2 regions of the Bacillus sp. MN7755 genome follow, and region 1 is predicted to be linked to the other one. Evidence: riboswitches for the same ligand, from Rfam matches in the RefSeq annotation. Region 1 holds a riboswitch; the other holds the start of a gene.
The links. Region 1 has a riboswitch for thiamine pyrophosphate ahead of ACYVEC_RS03730 (MTH1187 family thiamine-binding protein). Riboswitches for the same ligand answer to the same signal wherever they lie in the genome.

Region 1 (12,351 bases):
TTGTTCCTAGTACAAAGGAAAAATTCATTATACAAGGTTTAATGTTTATTTGTATTTCTGTTTTAATTGCAACTGTTATTCAATTCTTAATTGTACGTAACGCACTTGCTCCATTGCGAGATTTACGTGAAGGGTTGCGCAAAGTCGGTGAAGGTGATTTGAGTATTAAATTAGAAGAAAGACCAGATGATATTGGTATTATTAATGCGTATTTTAATAATACCATCGAGAAGTTTAAAGGAATTGTAGATAAAGTGAAGCAGACAGCCGAACAGGTTTCCTCATCTTCAAAAGAATTGTCAGTGAGTACGAAAGAGAATAGCATGGCAGTTCAAGAAATCGTAAGTTCTATGGTTGGGGTAAGAGCGGGCACTCAGTCACAAGAAACTTCAGTACCAAAGTATTTAGGTATTGTATATGAAATGGAAGATAGGATAGAAGAGATAACAAATGCTGCAGAACAAATGACGGAAGAGTCTGAAGGTATGGAGCATCATTCAGTAAAAGGAAATGGTGTTATTGAACAGGCGATTAATCAAATGAACATAATACAAAATGCAGTACAGGATGTATCTTCTATCATTTATTCTTTGGAAACAAGATCAAAAGAAATTAATGATATTGTAACTGTAATTACAGGTATTTCAAACCAAACTAATTCGTTAGCTTTAAATGCTTCTATTGAATCCTCACGTGCTGAGGAAACTAGAAGGGGATTTGCCGTTGTTGCTGATGAAGTGCGTAAATTAGCAGAGCAAACGGAAGCATCAGCAAAAGATATAGCAAAATTAATAGGGGAAACACAAGCTGAAACGGAAGAAGCTGTTGTTTCAATGCAAAAGGCTTCAAAAGAAGTAGAATCTGGAATTAAACTTGTTCGAAGTAGTGGTGCCTTCTTTGAAAAAATTTCAAAATCAGCACAATCTGTTACAAATCAAGTTAGAGTTGTTTCTAGCAATTCAAGTGATATATTGCAAAATAGCGAAAATATTGTTCGTGTTGTAAATGAACTATCACATATCGCAAATATGTATGCGAATAGTAGTAGTAATATTGAAGCGAGTATGAAAGAACAGGAAATGTCTGTACAAGATATTGCTGAATTAGCGAGTTCTTTAAGCTGGCTTTCACAGGAGTTACAAGAGTTAATTGGAGAATTCAAGAGTTAACTGAAATGATTATACATGCTTTTGTTTGTTCAATAAAATAAATCATGCTACAATGAAAACGAATTAAGGACCGGGGAGCCAATTGGCTGAGAGGATGTAAGCAAACATCGACCCTCAACCTGATCTGGATAATGCCAGCGTAGGGAGTTACTTAAAGTGATGTAGCATATGTTATTCTATAATAACTTGCATACAAGGCTTTCCTACGTAGTAGGAAAGCCTTTTCTTGTTTTAAAATTTAATTTCAGAAGGGGGATATTATTATGTCACAACAAGTTACAATGTCATTTTCAGTAGTACCACAAGCAAAAACAAAAGATGTATATTCTGTTGTTGATAAAGCAATTGAAGTTGTACAACAATCGGGAGTTCGTTATGAAGTAGGAGCAATGGAAACAACGCTGGAAGGAGAATTAGATGTACTTCTTGATGTCGTTAAACGTGCGCAACAAGCTTGCGTGGATGCTGGAGCTGAAGAAGTGATTACTTCTATTAAAATCCATTACCGTCCAAGCACTGGTGTAACGATAGATGAAAAAGTTTGGAAGTACCGTGATGAATATGCAAAACCAGAAGCAATCTAAAATAATTACAACAATTTGGCTTATCCTTCTCATTGCAATATGGGAAGGATCTGTTTCATTATTTAAAATTGAACCTTGGATTTTACCAAAGCCTTCTGCCATTGTTCAAGAATTAATTGGAATGAAGGATTTACTATTACCGAATACGATGCAAACGTTACAAGAGGTTATAATTGGACTATTTTTTGCGATTTTAATTGGGACAAGTATTGCAATTCTTATGGACGTTATCCCTTTATTTCGTATTTTAATAAATCCGTTGCTTGTTATTTCGCAAACGATTCCAATCGTTGTACTTGCACCGTTATTTATTATTTGGTTTGGATATGGAATGCTACCGAAAGTAATGGTAGTAATACTCGTTTGTTTCTTCCCGATTGCGCTTAGTATTTTAGAAGGTTTTCAAACGGTAGATAAAAATATGTTGAAGTTGTTGCAAACGATGAAGGCAACGAAATGGCAAGTTTACCAGAAAGTAAAGTTTCCGGCAGTGCTTCCATACTTTTTCTCCGGTTTGAAAATTGCAGTTACATATAGCGTCATGGGAGCGATTATTGGAGAGTGGCTCGGTGCCAGCGAAGGGTTAGGAGTTATGCTTACGAGGGCTACAAAATCCTTTTTAACTGCCCGGGTATTTGGTGTTGCAGCAATTATTGTTATGGTGACATTATGTCTGTATTTTATCGTGGAGTTTATGGCAAGAATAACAGCACCATGGATATATAGAAAGGACGGCAGAAAATGAAAAAAGGTTTAAAAGTTATGTTGGCTGCCTTATTAGCAGTAGGTGTGGCTGGATGTAATCCGGCGAAGAAAGAAGAAAGTGCAAGTAAAGATCAAAAAGTAAAAGTAGTATTAGATTGGTTCCCGAATACGAATCATACTGGTTTATATGTAGCGCAAGCGAAAGATTATTATAAAAAGCAAGGCTTAGATGTAGAAATTATTCAGCCTGGTGACAATGTAACAGCAGAGCAAATGATAGCTTCAGGAAAAGCTGACTTCGCAATAAGCGCACAAGAAAATGTAACGTTGGCTCGGGTGGAAGGTATTCCTGTTGTATCTGTAGGGGCGATTATTCAGCATAACACTTCAGCTTTTGCGTCACTTAAGAAAGATAACATGACTTCACCGAAAAATTTTGAAGGCAAACGTTACGGAGGCTGGGGAGGACCAGCAGAAGAAGCAACGTTGAAGACAATTATGGAGAAACATCAGGCTGATTTTAATAAAGTCGAAAAAATCATTTTAGGACAAACAGACTTCTTTAAATCAATTGGCCGTGATGCTGATTTCGAATGGATTTATTACGGTTGGGATGGTATTGAAGCAAAGCGTCAAGGAAAAGAGTTAAATACAATTATGGTGAAAGACTTAGATCCAGCGCTCGATTTCTATAGCCCTGTTATTATTACAAGTGAAAAACATACGAAGCAAGATAAAGACTTTGTGAAAAAGTTTATGAATGCAACGACAGAAGGGTATAATTTTGCAATTAAAGAACCAAAAGAAGCAGCGGATATTTTAATTAAAGCTGTTCCAGATGTGAATAAAGAGTTAGTGCAAGAGAGTCAAAAGTGGTTAAGTACGAAGTATCAAGATGATGCAAAAGCATGGGGAGTACAGAAGGAAGAAGTTTGGACGAATTACATGAATTTCTTATATGATAACAAAGTTATTAAGAAGAAAATTGATGTGAAAGATGCCTTTACAAATGAGTTCCTTCCAAGTGAAAAATGAGTGGATTACAAATAAAAGATATTGTGAAATCTTTCGATGGAAAGAATGTATTAGCAAATATTAGTGCTTCTATACGAGAGGGAGAATTCGTTTCCTTTGTAGGACCCAGTGGTTGCGGGAAAAGCACATTATTAAATATGATTGCAAATGTTGAAAATCCAACAAGTGGGAATGTAACGTATAAGGATAAGCAAGTACAAGAGCAAGATGCTGTAAGTTATATGCCGCAACAGGATTTATTGCTGCCATGGCGATCAGCTTTGCAAAATATCGTTCTTCCATTAGAAATTGAAGGAAAGCCGAAAAAACAAAGGTTAACTGAGGGAATGGAAGCATTAAAGCAGTTTGAGTTAGACGAATATGCAGACCATTATCCAGATGAATTATCAGGTGGAATGCGTCAAAGAATTAGCTTCCTTCGCACATATTTATGTGAAAAGCCAATTATGCTACTTGATGAGCCTTTTGGAAAATTAGATGCTTTTACAAAAATGGAAGTACACAGTTGGCTTTTAAACTCTTGGCACCAAGAGAAGCAAACAATCGTTATGGTTACACATGACTTAGATGAGGCAATCTTGCTGTCGGATCGCGTATTTATTTTATCTCAAAGACCAGCGTCAATAGTTGGGGAGGTACAAGTGAAATTACCTAGGCCACGAACGATGGATATGTTAACATCACTTGAATTAAAGAAAGATAAGGAAGAAATTTTGAGAGTATTAGCTCCTTATATGAAAAAATAGAAAAAGTCTTTTAACAGTTTTTAGTATAATTGCTGTTAAGAGGCTTTTTTTTATAGGAGAAGAAGGAACAAAAGAAAAAATAGAGAATAGAATATAACAGAGTAGTTTATACTCTTAATATAACAAATGTTAAAGGAGTGAAAGGATAAAATGACTTTATCAACTGTTCTTCAAATGGTTTTAGCTTGATGTGGGAGAAGTCTGCCCATTTTTAACGATTAAGCTAAATTGAAGACAGCAGGTAAAGAACCTTAATCCTTTTTTACGATAATATGTAATGGGTAAGGTGTATTCACCTTACCCATTTTTTATATGCACAATTAAATAAGGCTTTATACTGTTGCTCTCTCTTATTTAGCTTATGGATGATAAGTAAAGGAGAGAAAAAAATGAGTATATTAACAGTAGAAAATTTAAGTCATTCGTATGGTGAGAAAACCATTTTATATAATACGTGCTTTCGATTATTAAAGGGCGAGCATGTTGGGTTAGTAGGGAAAAATGGAATTGGAAAATCAACATTGTTAAGGATTTTAACAGGAGAACTTATACATGATGATGGGAACATTGAATGGTTTCCGCATGTGAAGGTAGGTTTTTTACAGCAGCATATGGATTTACAAGAGGGGATAACAATTGAAAGATATTTACAAAGTGCATTTTCTGATTTGTATGCGATTGAATGTGAGATGTTAAAAATTGCTGAAGAAATGAATGGAGCAGGAGAAGTAGAAAAACTGTTAGTAAAGTATGGAGAATTACAAACTATATTGGAAAGTTCTAATTTCTATCAAATTCATACAGAAATTGAAGAAGTAGCAATTGGTTTAGGGTTGTTTGAGGTAGGTTTGGAAAAGGATGTTTCAAAGTTAAGTGGAGGACAACGAACAAAGTTATTACTTGGGAAGCTCCTTTTAGAAAAAGCTGATGTTGTATTGCTAGATGAGCCAACAAACTATTTAGATACAGCTCATATAGAATGGTTGCAATCATATTTGAGACTGTATGAAAAAGCTTATGTAATCATTTCACATGACGAAGTATTTTTGAACAGTATTACGAATGTTATTTATCATCTAGAAGGAGGGAAAGTGAAGCGATACGCAGGAAATTATGAAAAGTTTGTGCAAAGTTATCAAGTGCAAACGAAACAATTACAATCGGCGTATACGAAACAACAAAAAGAAATTGCTCAGTTAGAAACATTTATTCAAAAAAATAAAATTCGAAAAGCGAAACAGGCTAAAAGTCGAGAGAAAGTGTTAGAGAAAATGCAAAGGGTTGAAAAGGTTAATCATGTAACTCAAACTCGTTTTGATTTCAATGTTTATGAGGAGCCAGTGAGTCGTATATTGCAAGCTGAGAAACTAAGGATAGGATATAGTGATCCGTTATGTCCAGAGTTGAATTTACAAGTGAAAAAGGGAGAAAAGATAGCGATTGTTGGTCATAATGGAATTGGAAAAACGACGATGTTAAAAACGTTATTAGGTCAAATAAAGCCGCTAAGTGGTTCAATTTCTGTTGGAGAACGAGTAAATCCTGCTTATTTTGCACAGGAGGAGTTTGCTTCAGAAACAACACCATTAGAGAAAGTTTGGGCAGAACGACCAGATATGACAAAGAAAGAAGTGCGCCAAGCATTAGCAAAGTGTGGATTGAAAGAAGAACACGTATTAAAACCTATTCGTTTATTAAGCGGCGGAGAACAAACGAAAGTACGTTTATGTGAACTTATCGTAACGAAAAGCAATGTTTTAATTTTAGATGAACCAACTAATCATTTGGATATAGAAACAAAGAAGTCCTTGCAGGAAGCGTTACAACAATATAAAGGAACAGTTTTACTTGTCTCACATGAGCCTTCTTTCTATGAAGCATGGATAACAAAAGTATGGAATATAGAAGAATGGAACGTTTAACAGTATGAATAAAGAAAAGGCATTAGCTTATATAAGCTAATGCCTTTTCTTTGTGATTAACATGATTTTCGAGAACTCTTACATGAGAATTGTATGAAGAAGCACTCTTATGGTGCGCTTATAAGCGTGCTTTTTCTTTTGTTATGTTTATATTTATAATAATACTAGATGCCTTTCCCTAATAGGCGACTATCTTCTTTTATATATATATAGATAGTTTGAAATGGAATGAAAATAATTCCTATATGTAAAGGATAATGTGATTACTATAGGAAGACAATAGAACTTAAAGGAAATTCATGTAAAATTCAGATGAACTTCACACGAACTTCATATTAGAAACTAAATATAATTATAATAGGTTATTGTAATACTGATTTATGATTTTTCATAAAATTAAAAGTTTGAATTTAGGATAGAGCACTCAAACCTAAATTCAAACTTTAGTGAAATAATTAAGGGATGTTACCTTTAGTTTTCGCTAATGGATGCATTTACAAGTTCGGCGGGATTACCTGTCCCTGCCCCTCCGATTGTAACCGATCCACCAGGAGGAATTTCACCATTCCATCCTGCATTCGTAATTACGTAATGATTATTTATTTTACTACTAATTTTAGAATCCCAAACTTGCGTTAAATTGCCGTTATAATCAAATTCTAATTTCCAGTTTTTAATAGGGATCGTCCCGGTATTTTTAATTATAATCGAGAAGTTGTAACCACTTCCCCAATTTGAAGTGACTGAAAAGGTAGCATTGCCATTTCCACCAGGAGGTGTCGTATTAGCATCATCTGTTTTAACTGTAATAGCGGTAGGTTGCGACTTATTTCCAGCAGCATCTTTGGCAATTACTGAAAATGTGTATTCTGTATTAGGTTTCAAGTTTTTAATTGTAATGCTATTTGTTGTTGAACTCCATTTTTCTTCTCCGGCAGTAATTTCATATTCAGTAATTCCTACGTTATCAGTAGATGCAGTCCAGTTCAATTGAACTGAGTTTGAATTTTTATTTGTAACAGCAATATTTTTTGCGTTTGTTGGTGGCTCAGTATCTTTTTGAGTAATAGGTCCACCCAGTAATTCTTTTACTAACGTATCAAGTAATTTAGGTCCACTACAACTATATTTTGGACTTGTACGGCAATCCCCACTTAATTCCCAAAACATTGCTCCACTTAAACCTTTCGTTTTTATATAGTCTGTTTTATATTTCATAGATTCATTGTCATCGTAGCTAATAAATGAGCCTGTAGTCGCGTTATATAAATAAGGTACTTTCGCTACATCGTTCCAGTAGCGAACAAACCCATTTTTATTAACATAATTAGCTGCTAAATCACCATAATCGTACACACCTGTGTCACCGGTAGAATAATCATCCCAAGTACCTTTAGAGGCTAGCTTTCCATCACTACCTGGTTTACAAGGTTGGTATTGTCCGTTATTTTCTTTTCCGCAACTCTTCCATCCACGTCCGTAAAAAGGTACACCTAATACGAGTTTATCCGCTGGAACACCTTCATTTGTATAAATGTCTATAGCACCATCTACGTAAAATTTCGTATCCGCTACTGGGTCATTTGGATCTTTGTATAGAGCTGCATTATGGTTAGAAGTAGGTTCCCATCCACCGTGGAAGTCATATGTCATAATATTAATCCAATCAAGTATTTGAGAGATGTTCTTTAGCTCTGTATGATCAGCATAACGTTGGCTTGCACCTGAAGCGATTGTTAGTAAATATTGTTTACCATCTTCTGCACCAGCTTTAGTTAATGCATTTCGAACATCTTGAAGAAGTAGAGTGAAGTTTTGCTTATCTTCAGGACGATAACTACCACCAGGAATCGTTTCAACGCCAGGATATTCCCAATCTAAATCAACACCGTCAAATCCATATTCGCGTAGGAAATCGACTGTAGATTCAGCAAATACTTTTCTTGTTTTTTCATCAGCGGCCATATCAGAAAAGCGGTTAGACCAAGTCCAGCCACCAACGGAAATAATTGTTTTTAAGTGTGGATACTTAACTTTTAATTGTTTCAGTTCTCCGAAATTTCCGCAGCGGGCGTATTTATCACAATCTTCCCAAGTTGCCCCTGATCCTGGATAAGATTTTGTGACGTCAGCCCATGGTTCACCTAATACGAGAGTACCATTAGGAACTTCTTTATTTTGCAGTGGTACACCAGATTCTTTACAGTTCCACGTTTGTTTATTTGGATTATCAGGATGTGTAGAAGGATTTCCATGTTTTCCATTCCAGCAAATATCAGCAAATGCATAGTTTAGATGAGTGAGTTTTGATGCATCAATGTCTGCAACTTGATAATTACGTCCGTGAATGCCCCATGAAGGAAAATACCCAACAATTTTTTGACCTTGCTTTGGTGAATCTGCTAATGCGAAGTTTGGAGTAATAAAGTTTGTGAGAAAAAGAGGTAAGAAGAGTAGTAGGGATAGTAATAGCAGTGTGAATTTTTTTGATTTCATAGCCATTTCTCCTTTCAAAATAAAAGATATTTAAAGGCATGCGCCAATAAATCAAAATGAATCTAGATGTATAAATCATCTAGATGAAAATGATCAGACATCACGAAGTCTATACAAGAAGCTAGGGATGATTAAATCGTAACAAATGTAAGATTTAGTGTAAACGCTTTATTCGATTCGGAAGGATTTTCTCAATATAAAAAGGCTTGAATACAAACTGTATATGAAAATGAAATATTTGTGAGGTAGAAAATAGCGCCTTATAAATAAAATTGAGAAAAAATTGTATGAAGTCGATTTCTTATGACGTAGCAAGATGAGAAAATATCATGTAAAATAATAGTAAAAATATGTAAAGGAGGGAATAGTGTGGATGTGTTTTTGAATATTGCTGAAGAAAAAATTCGTCAAGCAATACGGAATGGTGATCTTGATAATATTCCGGGAAAAGGAAAGCCACTACAATTAGAAGATCTTTCGAAGGTACCTCCAGAACTTAGAATGAGTTATAAAATTTTAAAAAATGCGGGAATGATTCCCCCAGAAATGGAACTACAAAAAGATATATTAAAAATAGAGGATTTAATCGCTTGCTGTTATGATGAAGAAGAGAGAAAAAAATTACAAGAAGAGTTAACAGCAAAAACACTACGCTTTCAGCAGGTAATGGAAAAAAGAAAGATTAAAGACAGTTCAGCATTTCGTATGTATCAAGGTAAAGTATTTCGTAAACTACGTTAAGAGGGATAAGATGAATAAATTTGAAACGATAGAAGAATTAGCAACATACATTGAAGAACAACCATTAGTACTTCTGTTTATTAAAACGGAAAATTGTGGTGTTTGTGATGTTATGTTAAGGAAAGTAAATTACGTATTAGAGAATTATGATTACGTGGAGAAAATAGAGATATTACTGCAAGACATGCAAGAGGTTGCGGGGCGATATGCAGTATTTACAGGTCCAACAATTTTATTATTTCATAATGGAAAAGAGATTCTTCGTGAATCGCGTTTCATTTCACTTGAAAATCTAGAGAGAACCATTCAATTATTCGAAGATTAAGGGAGGGATCTATATGGAATTTATTATTTTCATACTATTATTTGTTGTAATTGGAATAATCGTAATAGCGGTTCGTTCAAACAAAAAGAAGGTAAATCTTGCGAAACAAAATAATATACACAATTCGTCTAATAGCTCATCACCATTATTTTTCTTTGCTGGATCGGATAATGATGGCGGTTCACATGATTGTGGAGGATCTTCTGGTGGAGATAGTGGAGGTAGCTGCGATGGCGGCGGTGGCGGTGATTGATGAGAATACGCCTTATATAGGCGTATTTCTTTTTTAAACAAACGTTTGATTAGTTGGCTTACATATGCATAAAAACAGTTAAACAAACGTTTGATTAAATATTTTTAATATACTAAGGGGAATGAAAATGAAGAGGGAGCCGAAAGTGAAAAACAAGGGGAAAGTAGCGTTATTTTTAATAGCTGCGGGAAGCGTATTTCTTGTTAAATTAGGATTTAAATTTGGAATAATACATATGATTCGAACTTGGTTTGAAAGTACGTTTTCTTAAATAAAGAATATAGCCTCTTGCGATAGAGGTTTTTTATTTGTTATTATTAGACTGAACGGTCGGTTTAAAGAGGTGTAAATATGAGAAGAAGCGCAGAAGAGATCAAAAAAGAAATTGCATATAAAGCAGAAAGTCTGTTTTCACAAAAAGGCTATGCAGCTACATCTATGGAAGATATTTGTGAAATTACAGAGCGGAGTAAAGGAAGCATTTATTATCACTTTAAAAGTAAAGAAGAATTATTTTTATTTGTAGTGAAGCAGTATACGTATGATTGGCTTGAGAAATGGAATGAAAAAGAGAAGTTGTATAGTACGAGTACTGAAAAACTATATGGTCTCGCGGAATATTATGTAGAGGACATACAGCAACCTATTTCTAATGCAATAGAAGAATTTTCTATGAGCCAAGTTGTAAGCAAAGAGACTTTGGATGAAATGTTAGCTTTAACTAGAGAATCATACGTTATGTTTGAGAAATTAATTGAAGCAGGCATACAGTCTGGAGAATTTCGTGAAGATAATACGCGCGATCTTATGTATATTGTGAATGGATTATTATCAGGGCTTGGAGTACTTTACTACGAGTTAGATTATAAAGAGCTGAAACGTATTTATAAAAAGGCGATAGATGTATTGTTAAAAGGAATGGCAGCTGAATAATAAGTCAGTTGCTTTTCTTACAAAATAAATTAGACCGAACGGTCGGTTTGTGAAAGGGGAATGAAAATGAACGCTTTATTTAAAAATCGAGCATTTATGCTCGTTATGGCATCTGATATTTTACAACAATTTGCAATTTGGATCAGAAATATGGCTCTTTTGTATTTCATAATGGAGAGAACGAATAATGATCCAGTTTCAGTTTCGTTGTTATCGGTTATGGAATATGCACCTATCTTTATTTTCTCGTTTATTGGTGGTGCACTAGCTGATCGCTGGAATCCGAAAAGAACGATGGTTGCTGGAGATGTGTTAAGTGTACTATCTATCATAGGTATTGTCTTGTTGTTAAAGCTAGATTATTGGCAGGCTATATTTTTTGCAACACTCATTTCCGCGATTGTAGGCCAGTTTTCTCAGCCATCATCCTCGCGTATATTTAAGCGCTACGTAAAGGAAGAACAGGTAGCGAATGCGATTGCATTTAACCAAACATTACAGTCATTATTTATGATTTTTGGACCAGTGGTAGGATCGCTTGTGTATACAAAACTTGGTTTATTTACGTCACTATATAGCTTAATCATTTTATTTTTGTTATCTGCTATCGCTCTTTCTTTTTTACCGAAATGGGTTGAACAAGAGCAAGTGGTGAGAGATTCATTGAAAAATGATATAAAAGAAGGTTGGAAATATGTTCTTCATACGAAAAATTTACGTATGATTACGATTACTTTTACTATTATGGGCTTAGCTGTTGGACTAACGAATCCATTAGAGGTGTTTCTTGTAATAGAACGCCTTGGAATGGAAAAGGAAGCAGTTCAATATTTAGCTGCAGCTGATGGAATAGGTATGTTAATTGGTGGTATTATTGCTGCAGTTTTCGCTTCAAAAGTGAATCCGAAAAAGATGTTTGTATTCGGTATGAGCATATTAGCGATGTCATTTTTAGTAGAAGGGCTATCTACATCATTTTGGATTACTAGTTTCATGAGATTTGGAACAGGTATTTGTTTAGCTTGTGTTAATATCGTTGTCGGTACGCTTATGATTCAACTTGTACCAGAAAATATGGTTGGAAGAGTAAATGGAACAATTTTACCGCTGTTTATGGGAGCTATGCTAATTGGTACTGCTTTAGCTGGAGGATTAAAGGAAATGACTTCACTAGTTATTGTATTTTGTATAGCAATGGCACTTATATTATTGGCAATAGGGCCAGTTCTACGCATGCAAATAAAGAATGAAGATGTCGTTAATAAAGAGGAACTAACAAATTCGTTAGCTTCGAAATAACTATTGTAAGGGAGCAGAATTGCTCCCTTTTTCTTTGGGGAACTTTTGACAACTATATGAGCCAATTATATACTGATGATGTAAAAACGATTTTACAGGTTAGGAGAAATGGTGTGAAAAATCAAATCCATGAATTACGCACT
Region 2 (12,351 bases), on a different contig from region 1:
ATGGCCACCATTTTACACACATACACTATTTAACTTAATGGTCGGCACCGCTGCCTTTACCTTTGCAGTTGCAGCAATCGCCCTCTTATATTGGTACTTTGTTTACCGAAAAAAAGGAGCAGAATTACCGAAGTGGCTTCTTTGGGGAGCTGCCGCATGTGGACCGGTTATGTTGCTCGGTATTGAATTCGGGTGGATTTTCAGCTGTAGCGGTCGTCAACCGTGGACCATTTATGGTATGCAACGTACAGTTGACGCTTCTACACGCGCCGATTTCGTCGGTCCTTTATTTATTCTATTCATCATTTTATATATTGGACTCGGTATTTTAACAGTTTTTGTGCTACGGACATTCTTTAAGAAACATCCGCTTACAAATGATTTACATCACGAAGGAGGCGATTCTCGTGCATGAGGAAAGTATTGCAATCATCATCTTATGGGCTCTTATTTTCGTATACAGTATATTAGGGTCCATCGATTTTGGAGCAGGTTTTTGGGGCATGGTATACGCAAAACATCCAACGCTCGCTGCCAAACTTGCCAATCGATACTTATCACCCACTTGGGAAGTAACAAATACGTTTCTCGTCTTTGTCGTTGTCGCATTTCTTGGCTTCTTTCCTAAAGCAGCCTTTACCCTTGCGACAGTAATGTTCGTACCCGTTATGTTAATTTTAGTACTCGTGGCAATTCGCAGTACATTTATGGTATTTGCTTATTCTCTGCCGAAGTACCAACACCTTCTTCGTATTATTTCAGGTATTACAGGGCTCTTAATTCCAGCTCTATTAATTACTGTTTTACCCGTTACAGAAGGTGCCTATATTACAATGTCTGAAGGAAAAGAAGTACTCCTTTACGGAAAACTTCTTTCTAGTCCTGTTATTTATTGTTATATGCTCTTCGGACTAACCTCGGAACTATTTCTATCCTCTCTCTTTCTTGCTGATTTTGCGAGAGAACAAGGTTCAGAAGATGCATATAAAATTTATAGAAGAAACGCTATCATCCTTGGCCCTGCAACACTCGTTACGGCGATTATCGCACTCGTTGTAATGGATCCGGAAACACACTGGCTTATGCAAGGGCTAATAAAGCAATTCCCATGGTTTACAGTTTCTATCGTTTTATTCGTTATCGGGTACTCTTCTCTTTGGTGGACAAACAAGAAGTACGATACACTAGGATACCCTCGCATTGCTGTCTTAGCAATCGTCGCTCAATATGCATTTGCAAGTTACGCTTACGGTGTCGCGCATTTACCATATATTATTTATCCTGATGTAACTGTATTTACAAGCTTTACAACGACAGAAACATTCTATGCATTGCTTATTCTATACGCAATTGGAATTGCAATTTTGTTACCAGGATTTATTTTCTTCTGGAATTTATTCTTGAAGGATCGAACTTTTTTGAAGGAAAAATAATGGGGAGTCTGTTCCAAAAGATATTTTGGGATGGACTCCTTTTGTCATGTTTTGTCGGTAAATCGATATATTTTAAAAATCGCTGATATATTTTGAGTTGCGCCGATATATCTCAATAATCGCTGATATATTTTGAGTTGCGCCGATATATCTCAATAATCACCCATATAAATTTCATTTACTATCTTACTGCCCAACTAATTTATAGACTCCTCTCACAATAGTTATTTCACTAGTAGTGACACTTGTCCTTTAGCTTGAAAAACACATATTCACTTCATTCCATTATATGCCTAGTTCTTCTTATTTTTTGCTGAATATACTACCAATACAGACCTTGAGACAAGCTACATTGGTTTAAGGAAAAGTAGAAAGGTAGGTAAAATATGAGCATTGAAATATGGATTACTATTATTGTATTCTTCTTAACAATGATTGTTGTCTTTTGGCGACCCCGTGGTTTAAATGAGGCGTGGCCGGCAGCAATTGGTGCTGGCATTATCCTGATTACTGGACTTGTATCAAAACCAGACGTCATGGACATTATCAGTAAAATTGGCGGTGCCTCCATAACAATATTAGCGACCATCGTTATGGCGGTTATATTAGAAAGCTTCGGCTTCTTCCATTGGTCCGCAGCGAAACTTGCAAATTTAGCAAAAGGCTCCGGTCGCCGTTTATACTGGTATATTCAATTATTATGTTTTCTTATGACTCTTTTATTTAATAACGACGGTAGTATTTTAATTACAACTCCAATTTTAATTCTTCTCCTAAAAAATCTTCAATTAAAACCTCATCAACAAATCCCTTATTTATTAAGCGGTGCTTTAATCGCTACTGCATCTAGTGCACCAATTGGTGTAAGTAATATCGTAAACTTAATCGCATTAAATATCGTAAATATGACTCTTTATATGCATACTGCTATGATGTTTGTACCTGCAACATTAGGACTATTGTTTATGTCATGGCTTATGTACACAGTTTTAAAGAAAAAACTACCAGAAAGATTACCTGTTTCTTCATATGATATCGAAGAAATGTTCTTCACAAAAAACTTCCATCCATTAAAAGGAAAAAATTCTGTTGATACGAAACAAAAACGGACAAGATTTATGTTGAAAGTATTAGGCTTCGTCTTCCTTATGCGCTGTCTTCTATTCGTCGCATCCTTCTTATCTATCCCAATTGAAATTGTTGCCGTACTCGGCTCACTCGTTCTTCTCATCTGGAGATGGTACTACTTACGAACAAATCCTGTCGACATTTTGAAAAAGACACCGTGGCACATTTTAATTTTCGCCTTCTCTATGTACGTCATTATTTACGGACTTCACAACGCAGGATTAACAACAGCACTTGTAAATTGGCTCGAACCAGTTGTAAGTCAGCATCTACTCTATGCTAGCTTTGCAATGGGCGGACTTGTTTCCCTCCTCTCTAACATCTTCAATAATCACCCTGCACTTATGATTGGTACGATTACGTTAACAGAAATGGGACTAGACCCAGTCACATTAAAAACTATCTACCTCGCAAATATTATTGGTAGTGACATCGGTTCACTATTATTACCAATCGGTACGCTAGCTTCCCTCATTTGGATGTATATACTGAAACAAAACAAAATTAAAGTAAAATGGAAAGACTATTTAAGTGTATCCCTTATCGTTATTCCTCTCACAACAGTCGTCACATTATTCCTCTTATACTACTGGGTACACCTCTTCTTCGCCTTATAAACGACAGAAGCCCCTTTTGCTACCGTCTTAGCAAAGGGGGCTTCTTCTATATTTAAGTTAGGTACTACAGTGTGATCAATCAAGTAAAGAGGTGTAACGTGTTATTGGTATAAATGACTACCAGTGTCTTTAAATTCTTTCGCTTTCTCTTTCATCCCTTTTTCAATTGCTTCTGTCGTTTCTAAATCATTTTCTTTCGCGTATTCACGAATATCATGTGAGATTCTCATACTACAAAACTTCGGTCCACACATGGAACAGAAATGAGCCGTTTTCGCGCCTTCTGCTGGCAATGTTTCATCATGGTACTCCATCGCGCGCTCAGGATCTAAAGATAAATTAAATTGATCGCGCCAACGGAACTCGAAGCGTGCTTTTGAAAGTGCATCATCACGCTGATGAGCCGTTTTGTGCCCTTTCGCAAGATCAGCCGCATGCGCAGCGATTTTGTACGTAATAACCCCCGTGCGAACATCATCTTTATTCGGTAAGCCTAAATGTTCTTTCGGCGTTACATAACAAAGCATCGCCGTTCCAAACCAACCAATCATCGCAGCTCCAATTGCCGATGTAATATGGTCATAACCTGGTGCAATATCTGTCGTTAACGGCCCAAGTGTATAGAACGGCGCGCCCTGACAAATATCAAGCTCTTTCTCCATATTCTCTTTAATTAAATGCATCGGTACATGTCCAGGCCCTTCAATCATCACTTGCACATCATGTTTCCAAGCAATTTTCGTTAATTCACCAAGTGTTTCAAGCTCAGAGAATTGTGCCTCGTCATTTGCATCTGCAATCGAACCTGGACGTAATCCATCTCCGAGAGAGAACGAAACATCATACCGCTTCATAATTTCACAAATCTCTTCAAAATGAGTGTATAGGAAGTTTTCTTTATGGTGGAATAAACACCACTGCGCCATAATTGAACCACCGCGGGAAACAATACCTGTCGTACGTTTTGCCGTAATTGGAATGTAACGAAGTAATACTCCGGCATGAATCGTAAAGTAATCCACGCCTTGCTCCGCTTGCTCAATTAACGTATCACGATACACTTCCCACGTTAAATCTTCTGCAATTCCGTTTACTTTTTCCAGCGCTTGATAGATTGGTACAGTTCCAACTGGTACAGGCGCGTTACGAATAATCCACTCACGCGTCGTATGAATATTTTTACCTGTAGATAAATCCATAATCGTATCTGCACCCCAGCGCGTTGCCCACGTCATCTTCTCTACTTCTTCTGCAATAGAAGAAGATACAGCAGAGTTTCCGATATTTGCATTGACCTTCACGTGGAAATTACGTCCAATAATCATCGGTTCTGCTTCCGGATGATTAATATTCGCTGGTAAAATGGCACGACCTTCTGCAATTTCCTTACGAACAAACTCAGGCTCTACGCCTTCACGAATCGCAACATATTCCATCTCAAACGTAATAATGCCATTACGCGCATAATGCATTTGCGTAACATTTGCACCTTGCTTCGCTCTAAGCGGCTGGCGATCCATTTGCGGGAAAATAGGTGTATGTTTCGAAGCCACTTTCACACCGTCATCCTCTGGTTTCACCTCGCGCCCTCCATATGCCTCTACATCCCCGCGCTCTAGAATCCAAGAGTGGCGCGGCGTTGGAATCCCCTTTTCCAGCTCTACTTTATACGCCGGATCCGTATAAGGACCGCTCGTATCATACACACGGATTGGCGGATTTGAGACGCCGTTCGTTTCGCTTTGTTCAATCTCACGCATCGGCACTTTCATACCTGCGCGTGGTCCATCTACATATACTTTCTTACTCCCTGGTAAACTCGATTTCAATTCAATTTGCTCAGCTGAAACAGATTGTTTCATAACCTTTGTTGCCTCCCCTGTTCGTGACAAGGACGAGATATGGCCAGCGTATGCCAAAATAAAAAGAGCCAGGTCCATAAAAAAATAAGGACCTGGCTCATAAAAGACATCATTATGTAAAGCCGTTAACTTCCCTACGCTGGTACGAGCCAGATCAGGTCCAAAGGGTTAAGAAGATCACGCGCTTCTCTCTCAGCCTACGCATACGTTAGGCACCCCTAGTTTATCACTGATTTAATTTTCAATACTTTCCCATCATACACGATAATCTGAAAAATGCAAAGTTTATTTCTTTTGTTACTTATGGAATCATCCACGTTAAATAATATGCCTGTACATACGTCATAATACCAACAATAATTACAAAGAATAAACTATGCTTCACTGTGAAGCGGAATAAATCTGATTCTTTTCCAGCAAGTCCAACTGCCGCACAAGCAATTGCAATTGATTGCGGAGAAATCATTTTTCCTGTTACACCACCCGTTGTATTTGCTGCAACGAGAAGTACTTCAGATACACCAACTTGTTGTGCTGTAATTGCTTGTAGATTTGAGAATAATGCATTCGCTGACGTATCGGAACCTGTTAAGAATACGCCAATCCAGCCTAGGAATGGTGAGAAGAACGGGAATAGTCCGCCAGTTCCTGCTAGTGCTAATGCTAGTGTAGAAGATAGACCAGAATAGTTTGCGATAAATGCAAATCCTAATACGAATCCGATAGATAGAATTGGCATTTTCAATTCGCTTAACGTTTCTTTAAATGTTACTACTGCATCTTTTACACTCATTTTCAAAATAAACATGGAAATGAGACAAGCAATTAAAATCGCTGTTCCAGTTGCTGATAATACATCGAACTTCAAGATTGCCTCGTAAGGCGTCGCTTTATTTACAATAGGCTCTGCCTTCATTACCAAATTATGCAAGCCTGTAATTTCAAACTTAAATACAAGGCTTTCTAACACGCCTCTTGGAGCAAATAATGCTTTAAAGAAACTTTGACTCCAAATGACTACCATAACCGTTAATACGATAAATGGAGACCATGCCTTTACAACTTTTCCTAACGTTAATTTCGGCATCGATGCCGCCGTTGTTGTTGCAGCTACTTCACTATTTGCTTGCCCGGATTGATAGATTTCTTTCGGTTGCCATACTTTTAAGAACAACGATAAACTAACTAAACTTACAAGTGCTGACGTAATATCCGGAAGTTCTGGTCCTAAGAATGTCGCTGTAATGAACTGCGTAATTGCAAACGAACTACCCGCTACAAGTAAAGCAGGCCAAGTCTGTCTTACCCCTTTCAATCCATCCATTAAAAATACGATAAAGAACGGAACAAATAATGATAGAAACGGTAATTGATGTCCAGCCATTTGTCCGATTTTATGTGGATCAATACCTGTTACTTGTCCAGCAACTGTAATCGGAATTCCCATCGCTCCGAACGCTACTGGTGCCGTATTTGCAATTAAACAAAGACCCGCTGCATATAAAGGATTTAACCCAAGGCCTGCAAGAAGTGCTGCCGTAATCGCTACTGGTGCACCAAATCCTGCTGCCCCTTCTAAAAATGCTCCGAATGAAAAACCGATTAAAATAACGAGTAAACGATGGTCATTCGTAATGGATAATACAGATGCACGAATCACATCGAATTGACCTGTTTTCACAGAAATTTTATATAAAAATACCGACATAATGATAATCCAAGCAATTGGCCATAATCCGTATAAAAAACCATATCCGGTCGCTGCCATCGCCATCGTGAACGGCATCTTATAAGCGAATAACGCCACTAAAATTGTAAGTACAACCGTAATAAATCCTGCCACATACCCCTTCATGCGGAAAACTGCTAAAGCTAAGAAAAAAAAGATAATCGGAATAAGTGCGACCGCTGCCGAAATCCAAATGTTTCCGAACGGATCATAAACTTGTGTCCATGTGTTCATTGTTCTCTCCCCCTAAAGAATCCCCTTTTAAATAGAATAACCTCATCAGTAGACTATCAGGTCATCATACCTTTAAGCCTAAAAATAAAAAAACGTTTAAGAAAACGTTTTCAATAACTTTCATTTATACTGTACCATAACAATTTCCATTAAAAAAGATTTTTTTGAAAATTTTATTATTTCATCAGAAAATCTTACAAAATCGTCACGTTCTTGTAATGTTCATCGATAGTAAGCTTGCCAAAACTATTGCATAATAATAGTATAACAACGGACATTATTTATGAGGTGATATATATGAACGGAAACAAAATATTAGCAGCTTTATCTTACTTTAGTGTATTATTTGCCCCTATCTTATTCCCTATTATTGTGTGGATTGTAGGCGATGCTGAAACAAAACCACATGCAAAACGTGCTCTATGGACACACATTATTCCAAGTATCGCTACATTCATTGGCGTAACTATTTTAGGATTTATGGGTCTTGGATCTGATCAACCAGACGTAACACTTGGAATCGGTACAATGATTGTCTTATGTATTTGCGGAATCATTAGCTTATACTACTTCATTTGGAACATCGTAAAAGGCATTAAAGTACTGAAAGCTTAATTTCTTTTTTAAACAAACGTTTGATTAATAAGAAAAAACCATCCCAAAATACCTTTTGGGATGGTTTTTTTATCTTCTGCGTTTCTTCTTTTTTCTCATCATCTTCTTGCGGCGCGTATTCACTTTATCCGCTATAATGTGAAGCGTACTTGCCACAACAATTCCCATTACGAACGTTACAATTTCAACCTCATGTTTCTTCGCAATTTCTATTAAATTCCCGTCAAGTGCGATTACATTTAATAGGAATAAAAACGGAGAAAACACAATTAACATGTATGCAATACGAATTACATCACCAAGTATAATTGTATGTGTAAAGAAGGAGCGATGCGGCATGACCTTCTTATACGGATACCAAAATATACGCAGGAATCCCCATTTATTATACGCATTACTATACGTATCTAAATCCGGCGTTAAAAATGAAGTCCCTACTAAAAAGCCAATTGCAAAAGTTAATAAAAAATCAAAATTTGTTAATCCATACGAAAAGAGCAGAAACAAAACAACCGGAAGGGATATTAAGTTTATTTTCGTATGCGTTCTTCCTGATGGCATAATGCACTTCCTCGCTTACGTTCGCCCTGTCACCATATGACAGTTCTCACCTATTGATCTAATTTCTGATCGATAAAGGATGTGTCTATATCCGAACCAAACCATTCTGCCAACTTCACTCGTGCCTTATCTTTCACATCTTCATTGACGTATAACGACGCCTGTAATAGTGCAGCCATTAACGCCCCTAAATCATCCGTATAACCAATTCCAGCAACAAAATCTGGAATCGCATCAATCGGTGCAATAAAATAAGCAAGCGCTCCAATTACAATAATTTTCACTCGTTTTGGAACATCCGGTTTCTGCAAAACGTAAAACAATAATAAACTTGCATAAATGACCGACTGCCCTGCTTGCTTTGCAACATGTTTTACTTTCTTCCAAAACGCTTCAACTGAAAATTTTTGTTCCATGTAAAAGCCTCCCTATTTTTTAAAAGAAATAAGCTACAATATGTTATCAGTAAAAGTTCATCAAAATTACACATAATCTATCAATGAACTTTCATTGTAACAAACAAACCAAAAAAGAACAAGTGTTCGTTAATTTTTGCATACTTCCCTTCATATAATAGGTTTCTAGATAACCACTTACCCATTGTCATTTCTTATTTCTCAACAAAGAAAATTTTCACTTTCACTTAACATTCTGCTCTACCTTTGTTATATTTTCTAGTTGACGGACATATAAACGAATGTTAAAGTTTTCTCTGGTAGTGACAAATCTCATACAAAAAATGTAAAATGTTATAGTGTTTCTCAGAAATGAATTTTGTTGTATAATACAGAAATGACGTTATGCTTATGAGCAACACAAGAAACCAAAAGGGTATGCATAGTTATAGTCGTATATGGGTGAATATAGAACCTCTAATTATGGCCAAGAAAACTATGTATTTTTTATTTTAGCATTTTTCGCTCCAAAATCGACCAAGCCTGATAGAGAAAGGGTGGAAATGAATGAAAGAAACCTTGAAATCACAATTTCAAAATGTGCGTTTCACTGTATTCGTAGCTTTAGCCTTATGGTTGAAGACATACCTTATTACACGCACAAGCTTTGATTTAAAACTTGAATCTTTCATGCAAGAATTCATTTTATTCCTTAGCCCATTAGCAGCATCATTACTGCTTGTTGGTCTTGCATTATTTGCAAAAGGGAAAAAACGTAACTATATAGCACTTGGAATTAATTTTGTTTTAACAATCGTTCTTGTTGGTAACGTAATGTTCTACGGATTCTATAATGACTTCGTTACTTTACCAGTACTAGGACAAACATCTAACTTCGGAAGTTTAGGTTCTAGTGTAAAAGAATTGTTTAACTACAAAATTATCCTTGCATTTGCTGATATTATCGTATTCTTCATTTTATTGAAGAAGATGAAGAATTTTGCACCGACAGAACGTGTAGCACGCCCAATGCGTTCCCTATACTTCGTGTCAACAATTGCTATTTTCTTCGCAAACTTAGGACTGGCAGAAGCTGAACGTCCAGAACTATTAACACGTTCATTCGACCGCGTTATGCTTGTTAAAAACTTAGGTTTATATGTACACCAAGTATATGATCTTGGCTTACAAGCAAAATCAAGTTCACAAAAAGCATTTGCTGACGGTAGTAAATTACAGGAAACAGAGAACTACGTAAAAACAACGCAAAGCAAACCAGATCCAAATATGTTTGGTACTGCAAAAGGGAAAAACGTAATTGTCGTATCTCTTGAGTCATTACAAACATTCTTAATTGGTGCAACAGTTAACGGACAAGAAGTTACACCATTCTTAAACCAATTTACGAAAGAAAGTTATTACTTTGATAACTTCTTCCATCAAACTGGTCAAGGAAAAACATCTGACGCTGAATTCTTAGTAGATACTTCAATGTATCCACTAGACCGTGGTGCTGTATTCTTCACACATGGTAATAACGAATATACAGCAACTCCAGAAATTTTACGTGAGCAAGGATATCACACATCGGTATTCCACGCGAACAACGCAACGTTCTGGAACCGTAACATTATGTATCCGGCACTTGGTTATGATCGTTACTACAACGAACTTGACTACAAGATTACACCAGAAACAAAATTAAATTGGGGATTAAAAGATATCGAATACTTCGATCAATCTATCGATATGTTAAAAGAAGTGAAGCAACCGTTCTATACTCGCTTCCTTACTTTAACAAACCATTACCCATTCACTTATGATGAAAGTACGAAATTAATCGATGAATACAATTCTGGTGATGGCGTATTTGACCGTTACATGGTAACTGCTCGCTATTTAGACGAAGCAATGAAACACTTTATTGAGCGTCTAAAAGCAGAAGGTATTTACGACAACTCAGTTATCGTATTCTACGGTGATCACTATGGTATTTCTGAAAACCATAACCGTGCAATGGCACAGTTCTTAGGAAAAGAAGAAATTACTGCATTTGACCATATGAACTTACAAAAAACACCGATGTTTATTCACGTTCCTGGTCAAAAAGAAGGTAAAACAATTTCAAAACCAACTGGTGAAATTGATATTAAACCAACAATTCTAAACTTACTTGGTGTAGATTCTACGAATCAAATTCAATTTGGTCATGATGTATTCTCACCAGAAAATAAAGGATTTGTTGTTCTTCGTGACGGTAGCTTCGTTACAGATAAGTACATGTACACGAACAGTACATTCTACGATCGTAATACTGGAGAAGTTGTACAATTACCAAAAGAAGAATCTCAACCACTCATTGATCGTGCCCAAAATGAATTAAACATGTCTGACAAAATCATTGAAGGTGACTTACTTCGCTTCTCTGAAAGCAACAAGACCAAAACTGGTGAAGTAAAGACAGCTATTAAAGAAGAAAAGAAGAGCGCTGAGTAATCTCAGCCTCTTTTTTTTATATTTCTCCATACAATCACTTATATTCATTAACTTTAACATTACATAACCTTTACCAAATATTCACATAGAGTTAACGAAACATCTCTATAATAAAATATGTAAACGAGGTTCTATATATTTCTTATCTCTCATCTGTAATAAGATCCCTTAAAGAAATATATGAATCGTTTTATTTCTACTTTCTTATAATTGTCTTTCAATATGTTTTGTTTCCATACACAAAACATTCAATAAGACGATGTCCCTATGAAAGATAGCTACCCTCCTTGTGCAGCATTCCATAAGAATGTTGCTTTTTTTTATTTAAAAGCAGGATTCTTATTTCTTATTTTCGAATTTGTATATACAAAATGCTATAAATCACCACTACTTCTCTACCATTTACAAATACATATACGTCATATGTAAAGAGTTACCCACATAAAAATTACTATAGGGATTTTTATGAATTAAAGTTTCACTTTACTTATGCACTTACGAAAGGATGGGACGAAAATTGGCATATGAAAGATTTGTACTTTGGAATGATGCAGTTATTGATACAATGAAACAAAAAACGTACATAGAACTTGAAGAAAGAGGCTTGCAGTTTGGGGATGGTGTCTACGAGGTTATTCGCCTATATAAAGGAAACTTTCACTTATTAGATCCGCATATCACAAGATTATATCGCTCCATGGAAGAAATAGAATTAACACTCCCTTTCTCAAAAGCAGAACTTATTACCCTACTTTATAAACTAATTGAAAATAATAATTTCCACGAAGATGGCACTATTTATTTACAAGTATCTCGTGGTGTACAAGCTCGTACCCATACATTCTCATATGACGTCCCTCCGACAATCTATGCCTATATTACAAAGAAAGAAAGACCAGCATTATGGATTGAATATGGTGTACGCGCTATATCAGAACCAGATACGCGCTGGCTACGCTGTGATATCAAATCATTAAATTTATTACCAAATATATTAGCTGCTACGAAAGCCGAGCGCAAAGGTTGTAAGGAAGCACTTTTCGTACGAAATGGTACTGTAACTGAGGGAAGCTGTTCTAACTTCTTTCTAATCAAAAACGGAACGCTTTACACACACCCAGCCAATCACCTTATTTTAAATGGCATTATTCGTCAATATGTCCTTTCTTTAGCGAAAACCCTTCGCATTCCTGTACAAGAAGAACTTTTCAGCGTTCGTGATGTTTATCAAGCCGATGAATGTTTCTTTACAGGAACGACGATTGAAATTTTGCCAATGAC

Region 2: another riboswitch for thiamine pyrophosphate. It lies ahead of thiC (phosphomethylpyrimidine synthase ThiC); the one in region 1 lies ahead of ACYVEC_RS03730 (MTH1187 family thiamine-binding protein).

Annotation. Positions count from the first base shown of each region.
Region 1 is NZ_BTRL01000005.1:86,395-98,745, reverse strand. It holds gene ACYVEC_RS03735 (methyl-accepting chemotaxis protein) at 1-1,169, shown strand, start outside; TPP riboswitch at 1,231-1,332, shown strand; gene ACYVEC_RS03730 (MTH1187 family thiamine-binding protein) at 1,433-1,753, shown strand; gene ACYVEC_RS03725 (ABC transporter permease) at 1,725-2,498, shown strand; gene ACYVEC_RS03720 (ABC transporter substrate-binding protein) at 2,495-3,493, shown strand; gene ACYVEC_RS03715 (ABC transporter ATP-binding protein) at 3,490-4,239, shown strand; gene ACYVEC_RS03710 (ABC-F family ATP-binding cassette domain-containing protein) at 4,629-6,161, shown strand; gene ACYVEC_RS03705 (glycosyl hydrolase family 18 protein) at 6,633-8,657, opposite strand; gene ACYVEC_RS03700 (DnaJ family domain-containing protein) at 9,027-9,398, shown strand; gene ACYVEC_RS03695 (thioredoxin family protein) at 9,409-9,723, shown strand; gene ACYVEC_RS03690 (hypothetical protein) at 9,737-9,976, shown strand; gene ACYVEC_RS03685 (hypothetical protein) at 10,104-10,247, shown strand; gene ACYVEC_RS03680 (TetR/AcrR family transcriptional regulator) at 10,328-10,909, shown strand; gene ACYVEC_RS03675 (MFS transporter) at 10,976-12,208, shown strand; gene ACYVEC_RS03670 (helix-turn-helix transcriptional regulator) at 12,265-12,351, shown strand, end outside.
Region 2 is NZ_BTRL01000001.1:291,299-303,649, forward strand. It holds gene cydA (cytochrome ubiquinol oxidase subunit I) at 1-415, shown strand, start outside; gene ACYVEC_RS01565 (cytochrome d ubiquinol oxidase subunit II) at 408-1,433, shown strand; gene ACYVEC_RS01570 (arsenic transporter) at 1,820-3,178, shown strand; gene thiC (phosphomethylpyrimidine synthase ThiC) at 3,280-5,040, opposite strand; TPP riboswitch at 5,155-5,270, opposite strand; gene lldP (L-lactate permease) at 5,342-7,003, opposite strand; gene ACYVEC_RS01585 (DUF4870 domain-containing protein) at 7,301-7,618, shown strand; gene ACYVEC_RS01590 (metal-binding protein) at 7,688-8,179, opposite strand; gene ACYVEC_RS01595 (YkvA family protein) at 8,230-8,595, opposite strand; gene ACYVEC_RS01600 (LTA synthase family protein) at 9,142-11,070, shown strand; gene ACYVEC_RS01605 (D-amino-acid transaminase) at 11,576-12,351, shown strand, end outside.